Regions from separate parts of the Methylophaga sp. SB9B genome, predicted to be linked through region 1. Evidence: riboswitches for the same ligand, from Rfam matches in the RefSeq annotation. Region 1 holds a riboswitch; the other holds the start of a gene.
The links. A riboswitch is a leader RNA that binds a small molecule or an ion and turns the genes downstream of it on or off. The one in region 1 is predicted to bind cobalamin.
Positions count from the first base shown of each region.

Region 1 (10,743 bases):
AGTTACGCCCTTCAGCTGAAGAAATGCAAAAGAAACTGGATGCCATTATGTAAATAAATTCAGCTTTACTTTGTAAGTGATTAATTAAAATAAGCTTTATGGTGATGACTTTCACCATAAAGCTTCACTTAAGGATAAAAAGATGACCTGGTTAATGTTAGCAGCAGGATTAGTATTGCTGATTGTCGGTGCAGAGCTGCTGGTTAAAGGTGCTTCACGTTTAGCGACCAGTTTTGGTATTCCGGCACTTGTGGTTGGCCTGACAGTAGTGGCATTTGGCACCAGTGCACCCGAATTAGCCGTTAGTGTAAAAGCCGCTTTTTCCGGGCAAGCTGAAATGGCTATTGCCAATGTGGTAGGCAGTAATATTTTTAATATTCTGTTTATATTGGGCTTAGCAGCTTTGATTATGCCGCTAATAGTTTCTCAACAACTGATTCGTCAAGATGTACCGATCATGATTGGGGTCAGTTTTTTGGCTTTATGGATGATACAGGATGGCAGCATCGGCAAACTGGAAGCAGCTTTGCTGGTATTGGGAGTGGTTTTGTATACTTTGTTCTTGTTCTATCAGGGCAAAAAAACCGGTATTGATTCAAGCGAAGTAACCACAGAAAAGCCTGCCCCAACATGGCAGAATTTATTGCTTATCATTGTTGGTTTGGCTTTATTGGTGCTCGGCGCACGTTGGTTAGTGCAAAGTGCGGTCACTATTGCTTCATCCTTTGGTGTCAGCGAAGCCGTGATTGGCTTAACCATTGTGGCTGCCGGCACTTCGTTACCAGAAGTTATGACGTCTATTATTGCCACCATCAAAGGTGAACGCGATATTGCCATCGGCAATGTAGTGGGCAGTAATATCTTTAATATTCTGGCGGTGCTGGGTTTATCCGGCTTGATCTCCCCTATGCCATTAATAGCCAGCGAGCAGTTAATGCAAATAGATGTTCCAGTGATGGTCGCAGTAGCTGTGTTATGTCTGCCATTGTTCTTTCTTGGCGGTACCTTAAACCGTTTCGAGGGCTTTTTATTTCTGGTGCTATATGTGGCCTACGTCTGGTTTACCATTGCGATAGCGTTATCACTGCCCTACTTACAAGATTTACAAACCGGTCTTGTTTATGGGCTAGGCCCACTGGTTGGGTTTTATGTATTTCTCTGTCTGGTTAATGATTTATTACGTCGACGTTATAAGTAATGCAGACCTTCATTAAATCTTTCAAATGCAAGGCAGGTAATTACGTAGATTAATTAATTTCCACTGTCGGCCAACCTTGAATTTCCGGGTCAAAACTAGGATCCAAGGCTTGTATACGTTTGACCAAAGGCGGATGGGTGGAGAGTAATCCGGACATTTTGTTTGAAAGTTCAGCAAACATCATATGTCTGGCCTCTTCCAACTCATCATGTACGGTTGCATTAGCGCCTTTCTGACTCAGACTGCCTATCTTTTTCAGAGCGCCAGCTAGAGAGTCAGGATCACTGGTAAAGCGCGTGGCGTCTGCATCGGCCAGATATTCACGTTGACGAGAAATTGCTGCCTGCATGACCTTACCCATAAATGCACCTAATAATCCCAACAGGATCAGTGCAATACCAATCAACGCTAACTGGGCTCCCCCATTTTTGCCGCCGCGACCTCCGGAATGCATCAGAATCCGTCCCAATACATATAAAGCCATCAATCCATGAATTAGGCCGATCACCCGCAGATTAAGCCGCATATCGAGATTGCGGATATGGGCAAATTCGTGGGCAACTACCGCTGCAAGTTCATCACGAGTCAATATTTTTAAAGCGCCACGAGTAACAGCAATAGCGGATTTATCGGGTGAACTGCCTGCTGCAAAAGCGTTGATCCCAGCTTCATTTTCCAGCACAAAAATATGCGGTGCTGGCATGCTGGCACCCAGAGCGACTTCTTCAACGATATTTTTATAACGGGTAATTAACGGATCATTGGTTTCATCATTTACGTCGGTTGCCCCCAGGCTTTGAGCAACTTTTACTCCGTCACCGCCCATGCTGAGCATTTTCCAAACAGACGTTAAGACAATCACCGTCGCTACGCCAGCTGCAACCCAGCCAAATAAATACCAGTCCACGATGACCTGTGCGGACTGATTCATGGTTTCAGATGGCAACCTGACCGATGCCAGGGCAGCAATTACAGTGGCAATTAAGGCAACTGAAAAGATAAACATTGCCATCATCAGCCGACTTTGTTTTCGAGCATTGGCGCCTAATTGATAGCTGCTCATTTCAGCCATGATTAAAACTCAACCTTTGGCACATTCTGAATAGCTTCACGGTCATCAAAATCCAGCTCTGATGCACGCGTAAAACTGAACATATTCGCCAGAATATTGGTTGGAAAGGTTTCCAGCACATTGTTATATTCAAGTACGGTATTGTTATAGCCACGCCGTGATGCTGCGACTTTGTTTTCAATACTGGTCAACTGCTCCATCAAATCACGGAAAGCACCATCGGCTTTCAGATCTGGATACGCTTCTGATAAAGCAAAAATACCGCCCATCGCTTTACCCAATAACCCTTCTGCCTGTCCAAGTGCCAGCATGGATGTGGCATCGCCCGAGTCAATTTGGCCGCGCATTTTTTCTGCCTGATTACGGGCTTCAATGACACCCGTCAGGGTTTCCTGCTCATGTTTGGCATAGCCTTTAACGGTGTTGACTAACTGCGGAATCATGTCATGACGTTGTTTAAGCATTACGTCTATCTGTTTGAATGCATTCTGAAAAATATTGCGATGCCGGACTAATTTATTGTATTCAATGATGACATATAAAATCAGTAGCCCCACGATGGCCAGTAATACCCATTCCATATTTCTCTCCTTTTTTAATTTAACGTAATGATTGGTTATCAATTTAGATAACCCACAGTATCAAACAGCTTACTGACTATGAAAGCTAAGGGCCATTAACGTTCAGCAAAATACTATCTCAATGTCACGATCAGTCTCATTAATGTATTACTACCAATATCGCCTGGTTTGACTGATTACCATTGTCTGTATTATCGCTGGCAGTTTCAGGTGCCTTTATTACAACATGTGATAAAGGTTAAACGGGAAACAGGTGACCCAATGATTTGGTTATTCCTGTACTGCCCCCGCAACGGTAAACAGTTATTTCATTGCTCTGGTCGCTATCTGCTTGATAGATCGACAGTCACTGTACTTAAACAGTATGGGAAGACGAGAAATGCCGCCATTTATGGCTAAGCTGTAAGTCCGGAGACCGGCCCGAAGCTAACTAAGGAGTCGTGGCGGGGTGCCTGAACGTTTCCGAGATTACACCCATACTGTCCCCCTGCCCGCTATTTACCTAACTGGTAGCTGCTTTTGCTGCGGCAGGATGTCTTATGTTTCATAAATTTAATTCTCACACGAGTCTTTTTCGACCCGTTTCTTTGTTTGCTCTGTTGTTTTCTCTATTGGCATCTGCTGTTTATGCCAGTGATCGCAACGTGACGGTTATTGTTTCAGATCGTTCTGCCCCGACGTTGGTCTCTGGAGCACATCAGTTATTACAGCAACATCCCGATGCAGACATTCAAATCCGTACTGTCAGTCAGCTTAATGCTTTAAATGACAATGAGTTGCAGAAATTAATCGATAGCAGCGGCAGCTTATTAATGGTTGGCGTATTTGGTGATCCGGTTGAGCGTTTACTGGCACGTCAATACAGCACTACACAAAAACGCTATGTTTTACATAGTGATCAGCGACTCACGGCATTAAACAGTGTTCCACTTACGCAATCTATTCCTGAACAAGTACTTAGCGACAAAACATCCTTAAGTTCAGCAGATGACTTAAAGGCTCTGCAAGCCAACTATCCGGAGTATGTTAACTGGTTGCAGGCACGCGCCTATTGGGTAAATCGTTCGACAGAGAATTCACGTAGTCTGCTGGAAATGTTGCTAAGCGATGGCAATATAAAAACTGAATTACAACCTATTGGGGCTTTACGCTTTGCTTTGCATAACGACGATAAAACTCACTGGTTAACCCATGATGAACTAGCGAAACAACTGGATGGCTCACAGCCTGTTGTCTGGTTGCTCGATCATGATACCGGTGATTTAACGGGCGAATGGCAATTGCATCAACAGTATTGTCAGGCGCTTAATAGCCAATGTGTATCGGTATTGGCCGCCTGGGGTGAACCAGTGTTGATGCGATTCAGACTATTAAAAAGGTAATGAATGAATCTTTGCCAATCACACCATGGGGAATCGTTTCTTTACAGGATTTTGTGATTGGTGGCGGTGATGGTCGTGAGCAGGTTGAACAATTATTTACTGAACTGAATGTTCCGGTATTAAAAAGCGTTCGGCTGAATGAATTGAGTGAGGCGGATTATGCCTTATCTGCACAAGGCATTCCGCGTGATTCCATTCATTACCGGATTGCCATGCCTGAGTTGCAAGGTGTCAGTCAGCCACAGATTCTGGCTTTGACCGAACCTGCAAAAATCGATAAACAAACCGGGGCCCAGCTGACTCAAAGCCTGCCTATTGCGGCACAAATAAATCGTCAGGCACAGCGCATGCAACGCTGGCTGGATCTGCAACAAAAAGACAACGCTGATAAACGTGTCGCCATTGTGTATTACAACCATCCACCGGGCAGACATAATATTGGTGCTGATAATCTGAATGTGCCTGAAAGTCTGCTGGAAATATTACATGGTCTTAAAGATGCAGGTTATCAGACCGGTGAATTACCCAAAGACGCTGAGGCTTTGCTTGATTTGCTGCAATTTCAAGGGGTGAATTTACCTGAAGACGCTGAGGCTTTATCTGCGATGTCCAAGGTCGCCAACACCATGACAGCGGATGATTATCAACGCTGGTTCAAACAGTTACCGGCAACTGTTCAGGCTGAAATGATTGATGGTCCTTTGGCAGTATTACAGCAGCGGATGCGTGATGCCATTGAGCAGGCGCTGGCATTGGAAAATGTAACCATTCGGCAGTCTCAGCTGCAGTTACTGTCAGCATTTATGCAGCAGACCTCTACGGATATTCATCATGCGCTGGATGGTTTGCGTCACCCCGGTCGCAGTCGGGCATTGGATTTATTAACTCAGCTGGAACAGGATTATCAGCAGATCATCGATGCAGCTGCTCAAGGTAAAAAGCCTGACTGGCAACATAACGAATCATTGCATAATGCCCTGTTGGAAATGCAGATCGAGGGTATTCGTGGCTGGGGTGAAATCCCCGGCAAAGTGATGGTCTGGGATAATCAACTACTGATGCCCGGTGTGCAATTTGGCAATGTGTTTATCGGCCCTCAACCACCACGTGGCTGGGAGATCCACGAGGAACTATTGCATGCCAATATGTCCTTCCCGCCGCCACATCAATATCTCGCTTTTTATCATTTTATCCAGTCGCAATTTAACGCTGATGCGATGGTGCATGTTGGTCGACATTCCACCTATGAGTTTTTGCCCAAACGCGCTGTCGGTCTTGGTGAGGATGATTACCCCACTATTATCGCTGGGGATGTGCCAGGTCTTTATCCGTATATAGTCGATGGCGTCGGGGAAGGCATCCAGGCTAAACGGCGTGGTCAGGCGGTTATCATTGATCATTTGACTCCCCCGCTCGCCGTTACTGAATTGTATGACGATTTGCTGCAACTACGTCAATTGATTGAAAGCGCTGAAGCCGCTTCAGACAAAGCCACCCGGGATCGCGCTATTGTCACCTTACGTGAGCAAATCGAAACCATGGGTCTGCGTGATGAATTAATTGCCAGCATGGATGAAGAGCTGCAAGTTCGTGGCGCTGGTTTTGAAGAAATTGATGATGATTTTCTGCTGCATGAAGTCGGTCATTATCTGACGCATTTTCAGGAAACCTTTATGCCATTGGGATTGCATGTATTTGGTCGTGACTGGTCAGCTGAAGGTCTGGATACCATGATGAATTCAATGCTGGATAAATCCGAGCCCAGCGAACAACAACGCAATGAGATATATCAGAGATTACAAATATCTCCTGCTGCTGAAATTGACGCCTTACTGAATGGTCTGAATGGGCGATTTATCTCACCAGGTAAAGGCAATGATCCGATCCGCACACCCGATGCACTGCCCACCGGGCGAAATTTTTATGCGTTGGATGGCAGTTTACTGCGACCCGTGTGGGTTTTGATATTGGTCAGCAACTGGCTGCGCCGGTATTGGCTGGCGAAAAAGGCAATATTGAAGGTCATGAAGTTGGCGATCGCAATAAACAAGGCGTCATTCTCTGGGCCTCTGATTCGGTGCGTGATGAAGGTGCAATGATTGCTTTTGGCATGAAGCTGCTGGGTGTCCGCCCGATATGGAATAGCCGGGGCATTATCAAAGGTCTTGAGCGTCTGCCATTAAATGAGGAACAACCGCAGCGGCTGGACGTGCTGTTTACCACCTCAGGTCTATTCAGGGATTTATATGGGGAACATCTGGTATTGCTCGATAAAGCCAGCTTGTTGGCATTGGATGCCAGTCGTGATCTGATTATTCGTGATTACCCTGCTCTGGCCATTGCGCTTAAAGCAGCTCTGCAACCGTTAGGCGAATGGCAACAAGGTGGCGAGGAAGCTTTGAATAAAAATCTGGTGGCATCAAATTGGGTTAATGAAGCCAGACAACGTTTGGCACAGCAACCGGATCTCGATCCGGCACAATTAGGTCGTGAAACCAGCCTTCGTGTATTTGGCATCGCACCAGGATCTTATGGTGCTGGCATTAATCGTCTGGTTGAACGATCTTCGGCCTGGGAGGATCGCAGTGAACTGGCCGATGTGTTTATCAAACGTATGGCTCATGCCTATGGCAGTGGTCTGCAGGGTGAATCGCAACCAGACTTGTTCAAACAGCAACTTGCCGGGGTTTCACAGACTTTTCTGGGACGGGCCAGTAATCTGTACGGTCTGATGGATAACAATGATGCATTTGATTATCTCGGCGGTTTTAATCTGGCGGTGGAAACAGTCAGTGGCCAGCAACCTGGCAGCGCGGTGATTAATCACAGTAATGACGATAACCTGCGAATCGATAATCTGCCACAAGCTCTGCTCAGTGAATTGCGTGCTCGTTATCTGAATCCACAATGGATTAAACCGTTGATGAATGAAGGCTATGCCGGTGCCCGCACCATGGGCAGTGAATTTATTGAATATCTTTGGGGTTGGCAGGTGACCAGCCCAGAGATCATTACCGATCAGGTCTGGGAAGAAGTTAAAGCGGTGTATGTAGATGACAGCCTGCAATTGGGATTGGATGAATTTCTCAGTAATAGCCATCAGCAACATGTGCAAACCAATATTTTAGCCGTGATGTTGGTTGCCATTGATAAAGGCTTCTGGGATGCCGATCTGGCAACGCAAAAACAATTAGCCGAACAGTTTGCTGCCAATATTATTAAAAAAGGCATTCCCGGCAGTGGTCATACCCATGCCAATCATCCAATGTATGATTTTGTGAAATCACAGCTTGATGCGGATACGGCTGAAGCCTTGGAAGCCGTATTGGCACGTAGTCGCATGCAAACTTCAGAGCTCGAATCGTCACCGACGCATATCCAGGAATTACAGTTAAATCAGGATGATAGCCAGCAAAACGATAAAGTTGATCAAGGTGCTGACTCAAACTCGAACGATAAAAATCTGCTTTGGTTATGGACGTTACTGGCATTATCAGTAATTGTCGCAGCCGGTTTATGGCGTGGTCGTAAAGGAGCTATGTAATGTATCCACACTTTTCACTGGAATTGATGCACCAGCTGACCGGACTGTTATTAACCCCGGTGGTCTGGGCTTTATTGTTTTTTGTCGGGCTGGCTGTATATGAAACCGGTATCGCCATTGGCGAGCGTTTTTGGGGAATTGCCCGTCTGACAAAACAACTGGACAGTGCATCGCTCATTGCACTTGGCAAACGTCGGATTGAACGAGCAGATTTTATTACTCGTCTAGCACCAATGCTTGGCTTGATGGGGACATTGATTCCTCTAGGTCCAGGTCTTGCCGCATTAGGCGAAGGACAACTAAGCATTCTGACAACGGCGATGACAGTGGCGTTTGATACCACGGTTATTGGTTTATTGGCTGGCATGATCGGCTTTGTTATTGGCCGTATGCGTCGGCGTTGGTATGACGCGGCTTTAACTCAGTTGGAACAGCAAAATGGATAAATGGCGGCGTAGTTCATTTCTGGATACCGATGAAGATCCATTGGGTCCATTAGCCAATCTGATTGATATTGTGCTGGTATTTGCCTGTGGGCTAATCGCAGCACTGGTCGCGTTCAGCACTGATTTACAGGATCACTTTGAAGTACAGCCGCAGGAGATCACTCTCGGTAAAGAACTGCCAAAACTGCCCGACAATATGCAGCAACAGATGCAGGATGGCAGTGGCTATGAAGCGGTTGGTCAGGTATATCGTGATCCCCAAACCGGCAAGCTGATTTTAATTGGTGAGTGATTTTTTTGGGTTGTTGATCTTTTAGAATCTAAACAAAAGATTTTCGCTCAGCCCGCCAAACCAAAAGTAATTTCAGGTAGAATCACCGCTTCTACTGAACTCCTGTTTTATTGGATTTTAAAATGGCTCAATACGTATACAGCATGAACCGCGTTGGCAAAATCGTGCCGCCCAAACGCGAAATATTAAAAGATATTTCCCTGTCCTTTTTCCCCGGCGCCAAAATCGGTGTATTGGGTTTAAATGGTTCAGGTAAATCCACCCTGCTTCGCATTATGGCCGGTGAAGATAAGGATTATATTGGCGAAGCCAGACCGATGCCGAATATGAAGGTCGGTTATCTGCCACAGGAACCTCAGCTGGATGACAGCAAAACCGTTCGTGAAATCATTGAAGAATCAGTTTCAGATGTCAAAGCTGCCCTGGATGAACTGGATGCAATTTATGCCGCTTACGCTGAACCCGATGCTGACTTTGACGCTTTAGCCAAAAAACAAGCTGAACTGGAAAATCTGATCACCGCAAAAGATGGTCATAATCTGGACAATGCTCTGGAACGTGCAGCCGATGCCTTACGTCTGCCACCCTGGGATGCCAAAGTAGCAGTGTTATCTGGTGGTGAACGTCGTCGTGTGGCGTTATGCCGGTTATTGCTGGATAACCCGGATATGTTATTGCTCGACGAGCCGACCAACCATCTCGATGCCGAATCCATTGCCTGGATTGAACGATTCCTGCAGGAATACCCAGGTACGGTTGTTGCCATTACCCATGATCGATATTTCCTCGATAATGCCGCTGGCTGGATTCTGGAATTGGATCGTGGACGCGGTATTCCTTATGAAGGCAACTACTCTTCCTGGCTGGAACAGAAAGATCAACGTCTGGCGCAGGAATCCAAACAGGAAGCCTCGCACAATAAAGCCATTCAGGCTGAACTGGAGTGGGTTCGCCAAGGTGCCAAAGGACGTCAGGCAAAATCCAAAGCGCGTTTGAAACAGTTTGAAGAAATGAATTCAAAAGAATTTCAAAAGCGTAATGAAACTCAGGAAATCTATATTCCACCTGGCCCACGTTTAGGTGATAAGGTCATTGAACTGCACAACGTCACTAAATCCTATGGTGACAAATTACTGTTTGAAAACCTTAGTCTGACGATTCCACCTGGTGCAATCGTCGGCATTATCGGTCCTAACGGTGCGGGTAAATCCACCTTGTTCCGCATGATTACTGGTGAAGAAAAACCCGACTCAGGTGAAATCGAAATCGGCAGCACCGTGCAACTGGCTTATGTGAACCAGTCACGTGAACTGGATGGCAAGAAAACCGTGTTTGAAGAAATTGCAGATGGTGCGGATATGATTACTGTCGGTAACTATCAAACCCCTTCTCGTGCCTACTGTGGCCGCTTCAATTTCAAAGGCTCGGATCAGCAAAAATTCGTTAAGGATTTATCCGGTGGTGAGCGTAACCGTCTGCATATGGCCAAACTGCTTAAAGAAGGCGGCAACGTTTTATTACTCGACGAACCGACCAATGATCTGGACGTTGAAACTCTGCGGGCATTGGAAGAAGCCATTTTGGCCTTCCCGGGTTCTGCGGTGGTGATTTCGCATGATCGCTGGTTTTTAGATCGGGTATGTACCCATATGATTGCCTATGAAGGCGATTCCAGCGTGGTGTTCTTTGAAGGTAATTACAGCGATTATGCCGAAGATTACCGTAAACGCTTCGGCAAGGATCATCAGCCGGAACGTATCAAATACCGCCGGATGAATTAGTTTCAATTATTAACCACATAGAAAAATTAAATAAGTCATTTTTCATGGGTAGGTCGGGTTAGCCTAGCGTAACCCGACACAACCCACGTCTAACAAAAATCTGCGAAATCTACGGATAAAAATCTCTTTGGTTAGATTTCAATCTACCAAAGGCTTATGCATCATCTCAGGTGTCCGTTCGGCGCCCAGAATGCCGACACGGATTAGAAAGTCGCCAAAATGCTCGTCTTGCTCACGTTCAGCAGCAAACTGTTCGATCATTGGTTTCAGCGTATTCAGAATGGTAGTTTCATCCACATTTTCCAGATACAGACGATTTAATCGCTGACCACTGAAATCCGCCCCCAGGTTCAGGTTATAACGCCCGACTGCTTTCCCGGTTAAGGCTATTTCACCCAAGTAAGGTCTGGCACAACCATTGGGGCAACCAGTAATACGGATATTAAT
Region 1 is NZ_SSXS01000007.1:62,396-73,138, forward strand. Features, by position in the region: partial or broken gene secF (protein translocase subunit SecF) at 1-53, shown strand, start outside; gene E8Q33_RS08980 (calcium/sodium antiporter) at 143-1,198, shown strand; gene E8Q33_RS08985 (M48 family metalloprotease) at 1,248-2,270, opposite strand; gene E8Q33_RS08990 (LemA family protein) at 2,273-2,851, opposite strand; cobalamin riboswitch at 3,043-3,290, shown strand; gene E8Q33_RS15645 (hypothetical protein) at 3,391-4,233, shown strand; gene E8Q33_RS16430 (cobaltochelatase subunit CobN) at 4,245-6,332, shown strand; gene E8Q33_RS16435 (cobaltochelatase subunit CobN) at 6,329-7,777, shown strand; gene E8Q33_RS09000 (MotA/TolQ/ExbB proton channel family protein) at 7,777-8,223, shown strand; gene E8Q33_RS09005 (DUF2149 domain-containing protein) at 8,216-8,515, shown strand; gene ettA (energy-dependent translational throttle protein EttA) at 8,638-10,296, shown strand; gene E8Q33_RS16015 (hypothetical protein) at 10,435-10,743, opposite strand, start outside.

Region 2 (10,743 bases), on a different contig from region 1:
CGACGCTGACGCTCAAAAGTGTCACTTTTAGCGGTGATCACAATATCATTCTGTCCGCTGTCAAACAGTTTGCCTAAATTTGCCATAAACGTTGCCGTCTGGTTATTTAAGGCCATCGTGTTATTGATGGGCTCACCCTGCAATGGCTGAGTGCTTAACTCTGCCGTTACCAATTGCAAAAAATCGGTTCGTTCTACCTGTTTACCATGGTCGGTTAATTTGGCGACAATATCAAATTGCTCTCCTGCCAAAATGTTATTTGGCAGATCAATGGTTTGCAGTTTTAGATCGGTCAGCACCATGACACGATTGTCCGGATCAATATTGGCGTCAATAAACCATTCACCCGCCATGGGTTTCTCAATCGTAATTAAATCAAAATGTGTTTCCTGCATCCAGCGGATGGCAGGATCATTAGTATCGGCCAATTGCTGTTTTTGATCAGGTTGGACCAGTTGGGTGATATCGGTTTCAGTTTCACGAAACACTAAGATCGTCATTTCATTGACGCTGTTATCAATAGTGAAGCGGTTATTCACCAGAGGAACGGAATCACGTTGAGTGGCTTGCTCGAATAAATGCAGAAAAACCCGCTCAAGCTCATCAGCGTTATCTACCTTGTGATACCAGCCATCGGTCGACATTGACAATTGTTTGAGCAGTTCGTGATCGGCTTCTTCGGATAAGGCTATGGTATGAATCCGAAAGCCTTTTTGTTTTATTTGTGGCAGCAGTGTATTGATGATGTTTTGCCGAGATTGCTCGCTGGCAGCTTTACCCTTGTCTAGATCAACCAGGCCATCTGACAACAGGATAATGCTGCGTTGTTTAGTTGAATCAGCGGCGTTGACATTAGCCGTCGCCTTTTGCAACGCCTGTTCAATATCAGTAAATAAACCAAGAGAATGAATTTCAGAGGATTTTTGTTGAACTCGTTGTCGCCATTTATCGTCGACTTTTTGGATAGGCACCAACATATTGACGTAACGGGCAAAGGTCCAAACGCCACTTTCGGCATCACCCGGCATCAATCCGCCTAATAAGCGAAGTCCCGGTGCGCGAAGATTCTCTGGATCGTTGTATTTCATGCTGCCGGACACATCAATAATGATGCGGACATCCGCGCTGGATTCAGCGTTTGCCACTGCTGGCAGAGTAAACCAGATGATTGGCAGGGCCAGTATGAGCCTTAATATTTTCTGCATAAAAACAACCTGTTTGGCTGGAAAAGCGGCAGAAAACGTCCTCAATGTCTGTTTTCTGGCGCGAATTGTTTTATTTGAGTCTCAATATGCAGTTTTTATGCCGATAGTTCAGCTATTTACTTGCAAGGTTTAAAGCAGATCTAAACCACGCTGAATATCTTGTTGAATATCTTCAACATTTTCCAAACCTACCGACAAACGTATCATGCCATCACTGATACCCGATTCAGCGCGGGCTTCTACTGACAAACGGCCATGAGTCGTAGTGGCCGGATGGGTGATAGTTGTTTTGGTATCACCCAGATTGGCAGTAATCGATATAAACTGTGTGGCGTTAATTAATTTCCAGGCTGCCTGCTGCCCGCCTTCCACTTCAAACGCAATAATGCCCCCAAAGTCAGATTGTTGCTGTTTAGCCAGCTGATGTCCTGGATGCGACTCGAGCCCGGCATAAAACACCTGAGTAACCATTTTCTGCTGTTGTAACCAGTGTGCCAGATGGTTGGCATTGACTGAATGCGCTTTCATGCGTAAATCTAATGTTTCAAGACCTTTCAGAAAAGTCCAGGCATTGAAGGCACTCATGGTCGGACCCGCAGTGCGCAAGAAACCATACACATCTTCACCGACTCGTTTTGCATCACCGACAACCGCACCGCCTACACAACGCCCCTGCCCATCAATGTATTTGGTAGCTGAGTGAATGACGATATCCGCACCAAGCAATAAAGGCTGTTGTAAAGCTGGTGTACAGAAACAGTTATCAACGATTAACAAACAATCATGTTTTTTGGCTAAGGCTGATAACGCCACCAAATCGGCAATCTCATTAAGTGGATTGGAAGGTGTTTCCAGAAATAACGCTTTGGTATTGGGCTTGATAGCAGCTTCCCAGGCTGCCAAATCGGTTAACGGAACATAATCTGTTTGCAAACCGAACTTGCTGAGATATTTATCAAACAAAACTCGAGTGGTGCCAAACACACTGCGTGACGAAACAATATGATCACCAGCAGCGCACAACCCCATAAAAGTAGCCAGAATGGCAGACATGCCTGAAGCGGTTGCCACGCATGACTCACCCTGCTCCAGCGATGCTAGGCGTTGTTCAAAAGTGCGTACGGTTGGATTAGTAAAACGTGAATAGATATTGCCAGGTTCATCGCCCCCAAAACGAGCTGCCGCCTGCTCTGCACTATCAAACACAAAGCTGGAAGTAGGGAAAATCGGTTCGGAATGTTCACCCTCAGGGGTTCTTACATGTCCTGCACGAATAGCTCGGGTGGCAAAACCCTGGTCTTTGAGATCTGTCATGACAACTCTGAATATAGCTGGAAAATCCTGCCATTCTAAAAGATTAGCCTAACTGCTGACCAGCTTTATCCTTAAAGGATTTGGGCTTTTGAATAGGTATAAGTTAGAAATATCAAAAAGGAATGCTCAGTCGATAACGACTGAGCATTTTTCGTAACAAAATTAAGGTTGATAATGAACAGATAACATAACTGTTCTGCCCCAGCTATAGTATCTATCGATAGTTTGATAATCCTTGTTCAATATATTTTGTCCTGTTAAACGCACTTTCCAGTCAGTATCAATATCGTAAGCGATACGAAGATCTAATAAGCCAAAGCCACTGAGTTTAATGTCATTATCTTTATCACTATAACTTTCACCTCTTAACTTCCAGCTTGCGCCTGTAGACCATTTATTCCATTGGCGATCAGCATGAAAATTGGCAATACGTTTTGCCCTTCTTTGCAACACATTTCCAGTTTCTTCATCTTCTGGCTTAACAAAAGATGCATCAAATGACAAAAGCCATTCTGCTACTGTTGTATTCAATTCGAACTCTAGGCCTTTAATTTTAGCCTCTGACACATTAGAAGGTTGAAATAATCCTGAAGGAGTCGCTGCCCATTCTATTAAATCTCTTACTTCATTCTGATAAGCGTTAACAGCCCATTTCCCCCAGGCTGGACTCCCAGTCAAACCAACCCCATAAGATTTCGATTTTTCCGGAAGAATATCCAGATTGCCTGCACCTGGCCAATAAAGATCATTAAACGTTGGTGTTTGAAATCCTGTACCAGCATTTAATGAGATTCGTAATTCGTCATTTAACCAATATCCATAATCGGCTGTTCCAGTATTACGATGACCAAACGCCTCGTTATCATCATGGCGCACACTCAAGAGCCACTCGTGTCGACCTGCACTGGCTTGCCAGCTTACGAAGGCAGCTTTGTTATCACGAGACTTTTCCGCATACTCATTAGAGCTTTCGACCCGGTCATGATCATAATCAAAACCGATATTAAGCTGTTGAGTTTCACTAAGACTCAGAGTGTTTATCCAACTTGCAGAACGATTCCGGGTATTGAATTTCGATTCATTTACACCCACTTTGACGCTTTGAAAACGATCCCACGATTCGCCCAACATAAAACGCATAGACCACAGATCGTTAATCACCAGTGAGCTATTTACACCAAGAATTTGTTGAATGTTTTTGCTATGAATAGGGTCTTGAAGAATATTGGTGTTACGAACAAAAGAACCATTGTCGTATTCGTTATAGCTGTTTGCCCGCAATATATTTGCCCCAACAGACCAGCTATCGCTAACATTATGATCAACTTTCAACGATAAACTGCTATTTCGATACCCATCATGATCAGGTGTCGCATACGTTCTAACGGGGTTATCCAATGTGTCCTGTGCGTCAATGCCATTTGTTGTTAAGTAACTATATCCCAGGTTATAACGAGTTTTTTCATTTCCACCACTCACTCCCGCCGTGGCTTTTTGAGTGTTTTTGCTGCCTGTAGCTAATGAAAAATATGGTTTAGTTTCACCAGATCTGCCTTGCTTAGTAAAAATCTGAATAACACCGCCGATCGCTTCTGAACCATAAATTCCCGACCGTGGGCCACGAACGATCTCAATTCGTTCTATCTGTTCAACAGGGAAATCCTGTAGTGATGTTCCGCCTGAAGTAGCAGATTGCCATTTAACACCATCAACTAAAACCAAAACATGATCACTGGCGGTACCGCGCATGTATAGGCTGGTTCCTTTACCCAATCCACCATTTTGGACCATGTCGATACCGGGTGTTCTGGATAAAAGTGTAGGCAAATCCAAAATCTGCAAACGATCAATATCTGCACGGGTAATAACGGTATTGGGTGCCAACGCATTTTCCGTGGGCATACGGTTTGCTGTGATGGTTATTGCGTCAAGGGATTCCTGTTCAGCAAAAGCTGAAACAGAAAAGGTGGAAGTTGCCAGTGCAGCCAATGTCAAACGTGCACAGACACGCAAAGGCATAGCCTTTGTTGAAGGTTTCATATTGTCTCCTAGGGATACGCTCACCCGCGATCCAGGTTAATAAAGTCACACAACACGATTTGGTTGTGATGAACTTCAGGCCGGTCTCCGGACTCACGTTGTGGCTTGCGCCAGTACACCCGCCTTCCCACGATTAATCGCAGTGGCTGATTGGATGCATTTTCAACGTTTACCGTTGCGGGGGCAGTGTTGGTTTTGCACCAACTTCCCGTTTAACTCTGATGGGTATCAAAGCACCTGAAGAGGCGCGCATCTTAAATCTCCCATGGCTTATCGTCAAACCTGATAAGGGCAATAAATGATTTCCAAATTGACAATATAGCTTGCTAATCCTTATTCTGTCGGCAGTTTCAGGTGTCGCGAAAGTGATGAAACGGGAAGTCGGTGCAGCCAAACTTTGGATAAACCCGACACTGCCCCCGCAACGGTAAATAAGTTCAGGTTGAACGTTACGCCACTGTATCAATTACGGGAAGGTGTTCAGCTGGTGATAGTACCGCTTATGAGTCCGGAGACCGGCCTGAAATATCCTGGTCTGTTGACCGAAAATGCTATTAACCAAGTTGTGCGGGTGAGCACATCGGAGAATCTCAATGTCGTTATTGTCTCAACGTCAGCAACTGATCGTGGCTGCGCTTCTTGCCTTATTAATGGTGATGACTCGTGGTCATCATTTTGCCGATATCAACGTTTTACCTAGCGCATCATGGGCAGTATTTCTGCTCGCCGGATTTTATCTGGCCTCAAAATTGTGGTTTCCGGCTTTTTTAGGTCTGGCTGTAGTGCTGGATTTAATGTCGGTTTACATAGGCGGTGCCAGTAATTTCTGTGTCTCCCCCGCCTATGGCTTTATGTTACCCGCATATGGCAGTTTGTGGCTGGCAGGTCGCTGGTTTCAATCAAAATACCAATTTAACTGGACGGCTCTGTTTACGCTGGCGATGACGCTGGTGACGGTTACCGCAGTTGCCGGCCTGTTCAGTGGCGGCGGTTTTTACTGGTTTTCAGGTCGTTATGTCGATCCAACCATGGCTGAATATCTGACCCGGTTCGTCCAGTCCTATCCTGGTAACCTGAGTAAATTAAGCTTTTACATTGCTGCTGCCGCGGTAATTCATATCAGCTTCCGTTTTGCGAATTTGAGCCAGCGCAGTAATCAGCTACGTTAATGTCAAAGCAGCCGCAAACCTGCGCTGCGTTGATTATTGCTGCCCCCGCCTCAGGTCAAGGTAAAACAACTATTACCGCGACCTTGGCGTGGCATTATCGACGTCAGGGTAAACAGGTCCGAATTTTCAAAGTGGGTCCAGACTTTCTGGACCCAATGATCTTGTCATTTGCCTCCGGCCATCCGGTTTATCAAGTTGATTTATGGATGGTCGGTGAAACTCACTCCAGACAATTGATTGCCAACGCCGCCAAACAGGCAGATATTATTCTGATTGAAGGCGTGATGGGTTTGTTTGATGGTTCGCCTTCTACAGCTGATCTGGCTGCCATTCTGGGAATCCCGGTTTTAGCAGTCATAGATGCCAGTGCCATGGCACAAACATTCGCCGCTTTAGCGTTCGGCTTAGCCAACTTTCGTCAGGATGTGACTTTGGCTGGCGTTCTGGCCAATCGTGTGGGCAGTGCCAGACATACTGAAATGCTGACATCCGCTTTACCAGAAGATCTGCCCTGCCTTGCTACTATGCCTCGCCAAACTGAGAGTTTGCCCAGCCGTTATCTGGGTTTGGTTCAGGCTGATGAACTCACTGATTTGAGTGAGCGTCTGGACAAACTGGCAGATAGCATTCAGCTCAATCCCGAATTTGTTTTGCCGCAAATCAAACTAGACTGCGAACCTGTTGAAGCTTTACCCCCATTATTAAAAGATCTTCGCATCGGCGTGGCTAAGGATGCAGCATTTGCCTTTATTTACCAGGCTAATCTGGATTGTTTAACCGCAATGGGCGCTAAGCTGGTATTTTTCTCGCCATTGACTGACTCAAAACTTCCTGAAGTGGATAGTCTTTATCTGCCCGGTGGTTACCCTGAACTGCATCTGGAAACACTCAGCCAAAATATGTCGATGCGTCAGGCGATATGTGAACACATTAATGCCAATAAACCTGTTGTGGCTGAATGTGGTGGCATGCTGTATTTATGCCGTACATTAACCGATAAGCATGGCCAACAAGCTGAAATGTGTGGCGTGCTTGCCGCTGATGCCAAACTACAAACCAGACTGACAGCCTTGGCTCTGCAACAAGTCACTATTGATAACCACACTTTACGTGGTCACACCTACCACCATTCATTGTTGGAAAATCAACCCGACGCTATCGTCTATGCTGAATGCCCGAATGGCAATAAAGTCTCTGAAGCCGTGTTTCAGCAACAACGGCTGACCGCCAGCTATATCCACTTTTATTTCCAGTCTTCCCCCGGACTTATTGCTCGCTGGTTTACCTCATGAGTCAGGATAAATACCGTTTTAATGAGCAGGATCGTGAGGCGGTTTATCGCGCTATTGGTGAGCGTCGGGATATGCGCCATTTTATTGCTGATCCCATCGATCAGGATATTCTGCAGCGATTATTTCAAGCAGCCTGGCAGGCTCCCAGTGTAGGACTGATGCAGCCTTGGCGGATGATTCGGATTACCGATAACGCCATACGCAACGCTATTCATCAACTCGTTGAAAACGAGAGAGTTCTGACTGCCAAGGCGTTGGGTGAACGCGAAACGGAATTTCTGCAGCTGAAAGTCGAAGGCATCAAGGATTGCGCTGAAGTGTTGGTTGTTTCGTTGATGGATAAACGTGAGTCGCATATTTTTGGTCGCCGCACCCTGCCGGAAATGGATCTGGCCTCGGTATCGTGTGCCATTCAGAATATGTGGCTGGCTGCACGTGCCGAAGGATTGGGCATGGGCTGGGTCTCATTATTTGATCCCAAAAAATTAGCCGATTTACTGGGGATTCCTGATGGTGCCTGCCCGGTGGCGATTCTGTGTCTGGGTCATGTTGATGATTTTTACCAACAGCCCATGCTGGAGCAGGAAAACTGGCGACAACGTCAGCCCCTGGATGAGCTTATCTTTGAAAACCGCTGGGAAAACAAAACCAAAACATGACCTTTATTATCATGCTCAGTGCTTTGATCATTGACTGGTTTGCTGGCGAACCAAAACGGTTACATCCTCTGGTCGGTTTTGGCACTTTGGGGAATAAAATCGAAGCACGTCTTAATCACTCCCATCATCATCGATTTGTTCAGTTTTTTGCTGGCATGTTGGCATTGGTCATTTGTGTTGTTCCTATTACTGTTGTTACTTATTTGCTAAGCCAGATTCCTCTATGGGGAAGTCTGTTTTCAGTTGTGCTATTAACGCTGTGCCTGGGTCATCGCAGTTTATTTGATCATGCCCGACCTATCCTGCATGCCATGCAACAAGGCGATATCGAACACGCAAGAACATTGACCAGCCGCATTGTCAGTCGGGATAAAGAGCATATTGATGTGAATAAAGCCACGATTGAATCCGTGTTGGAAAATGGCAATGATGCGGTTTTTGGCACACTTTTCTGGTTTGTTATCGGTGGTGCAGCCGGAGCAGTCGCATACCGTCTGGTCAATACACTGGATGCCATGTGGGGCTATCGAACTCAACGCTTTTTCTATTTTGGCAAAACGGCAGCTCGGTTCGATGATGTATTAAATTTTGTGCCCGCCCGACTGACCGCTTTAAGTTATGCCCTGCTTGGCAATACTCGGAAGGCATTGAGCTGCTGGCGTCAGCAAGCACCATTATGGGACAGCCCAAATGCCGGCCCGGTAATGGCAAGTGGTGCGGGCGCTTTAGATGTTCAATTAGGTGGAACCGCTTGTTATCACGGTGAATGGCATCAACGTCCACAGCTTGGTACATCAAATTCGGCTGAAGCAAACGATATTGGGCGTGCTTTAAGATTGGTCTCTAACAGTGTGCTGTTATGGCTTGCCGTTACAGGGATTATTACGGGGATCATTTATGCTTAATCATGGTGGCCGAATTCACGCCTATGCCAAACAATATGGTATCACCACCAATGACTGGCTGGATCTGTCTACCGGTATAAACCCCAACGGCTGGCCGGTGCCTGATTTCATCCCGGCAGCACTTTGGACAAGGTTGCCCGAAAATGAAGATGATTTAATTGACCAGGCTAAAGCTTATTATCAATGCCAGCATATTCTGCCAGTTGCCGGTTCTCAGGCTGCTATACAGATGTTACCGACTTTAAGAGCAGCTTGTCGGGTCGCCGTTCTATCACCAGCTTATGAAGAACATCGTCATTGCTGGCAGCAGGCAGGTCATGAAGTAGTGGCGTTGGAAAGCTTTGAACTGGAACAGCAAATTGAACAGTTTGATGTCGTCGTGGTGGTTCATCCAAATAATCCCAGTGGTGAAACATTTGACACAACACGTTTGATGAACTGGCATGAACGTTTGCAAAAACGCGGTGGCTGGTTAATTGTTGATGAAGCGTTTATTGATATCACACCGGAACGCAGCTTGGCTTCACAATCAGCTCTGCAGGGACTGATTGTTTTACGTTCATTGGGGAAATTTTTTGGGCTTGCTGGTTTAAGAGTCGGCTTTGTGATGAGCCACACTGATTTATTAACTCAGCTTGCTGAAAAAGCCGGCCCATGGTCAATTGCCTCAGCCTCGAGATGGATAGCCAGTCAGGCACTGGCCGATAAAAACTGGCAACAGCAATCGCGTCAGTATCTGCCGCAACACGCCCAACGATTGACTGAGCTGCTCGGTCAATATCATTTAGCACCAAGCGGCGGCTGCGCCTTATTTCAATGGATTAAAACCGCTCATGCTGTCAGCATTCATCATCAACTGGCCCAACAAGGTATTCTTTGTCGATTATTCGATCGACCGGCAGCCTTAAGGTTTGGCTTACCAGCAACTGAACAGGACTGGTTACGTCTGGAAACCGCTTTGCAGCAGGTCATACAAACATGACGGCTAAAACATTAATGGTTCAGGGCACTACCTCTGATGCCGGTAAAAGCACACTGGTGACGGCGTTATGTCGTTGGCTGGTGAAACAGGATTATTCTGTTGCTCCATTCAAACCACAGAATATGGCGCTAAACAGTGCTGTGACTGCCGATGGCGGTGAAATTGGTCGAGCTCAGGCCGTTCAGGCTCAGGCCTGCAATCTGCCGCCGCATATCGATATGAATCCGGTTTTGCTGAAGCCTAACAGTGATACCGGTGCTCAGGTAATTATTCATGGCAAAGCTATTGCCAATATGGATGCGCGGTTTTACCACGACTATAAACAAACCGCGATGACCGCCGTGCTGGAATCGCATACCCGTCTGCTTAAACAATATGATGTGGTGATAGTAGAAGGTGCTGGCTCACCGGCAGAAATCAATCTGCGCGATCGCGATATTGCCAATATGGGCTTTGCCGAGGCAGTAGACTGTCCTGTGATCCTGGTTGCAGATATTGATCGTGGCGGTGTCTTTGCCCATCTGGTGGGTACTTTGGATCTTCTGTCAGCTTCTGAGCAACAGCGTGTTAAAGGTTTTGTGATTAACCGTTTTCGTGGTGATATAAGCCTATTGCAATCAGGTCTGGACTGGCTGGAACAACGCACTGGCAAAACGGTTCTAGGCGTTCTGCCCTATCTGCATGGACTGCATCTGGAAGCCGAAGATGCGATTAATATTTCGCAGGTGGAAAAAGCCGACAATGTGCTGAACGTTATCGTGCCGGTCCTGCCACGTATCAGTAACCATACCGACCTGGATCCATTACGCCTGCACCCAAACGTAAACTTACAATTTATCGGCCCGGATTCACCGATACCGCCAGCTGATTTGATCATTCTGCCGGGCAGTAAACATGTTAGTGCTGATCTGCAATGGCTGGAACAACAAGGCTGGCCTGCAGCGATTCAAAAACATCTGCGGTACGGGGGCAAACTGCTGGGGATTTGTGGCGGTTTTCAAATGCTGGGTCAGCAGATTGATGATCCAACCGGCTTTGAAGGTTCGCCTGGTACTTGCAAAAAAGGTCTCGGTTTACTGGATATGCACACGACCCTGCATGCCGAGAAACAATTACGGCAAAATCAGGGACATTTATTGCTCAATAATGCTGCTACCAGTGGCTACGAAATTCATGC
Region 2 is NZ_SSXS01000004.1:182,067-192,809, forward strand. Features, by position in the region: gene E8Q33_RS06220 (VWA domain-containing protein) at 1-1,205, opposite strand, end outside; gene E8Q33_RS06225 (O-succinylhomoserine sulfhydrylase) at 1,335-2,519, opposite strand; gene E8Q33_RS06230 (TonB-dependent receptor domain-containing protein) at 2,682-4,559, opposite strand; cobalamin riboswitch at 4,620-4,815, opposite strand; cobalamin riboswitch at 4,895-5,098, shown strand; gene E8Q33_RS06235 (hypothetical protein) at 5,153-5,728, shown strand; gene E8Q33_RS06240 (cobyrinate a,c-diamide synthase) at 5,728-7,020, shown strand; gene bluB (5,6-dimethylbenzimidazole synthase) at 7,017-7,679, shown strand; gene cbiB (adenosylcobinamide-phosphate synthase CbiB) at 7,676-8,584, shown strand; gene cobD (threonine-phosphate decarboxylase CobD) at 8,577-9,566, shown strand; gene E8Q33_RS06260 (cobyric acid synthase) at 9,563-10,743, shown strand, end outside.
Region 2: another riboswitch for cobalamin. It lies ahead of E8Q33_RS06235 (hypothetical protein); the one in region 1 lies ahead of E8Q33_RS15645 (hypothetical protein).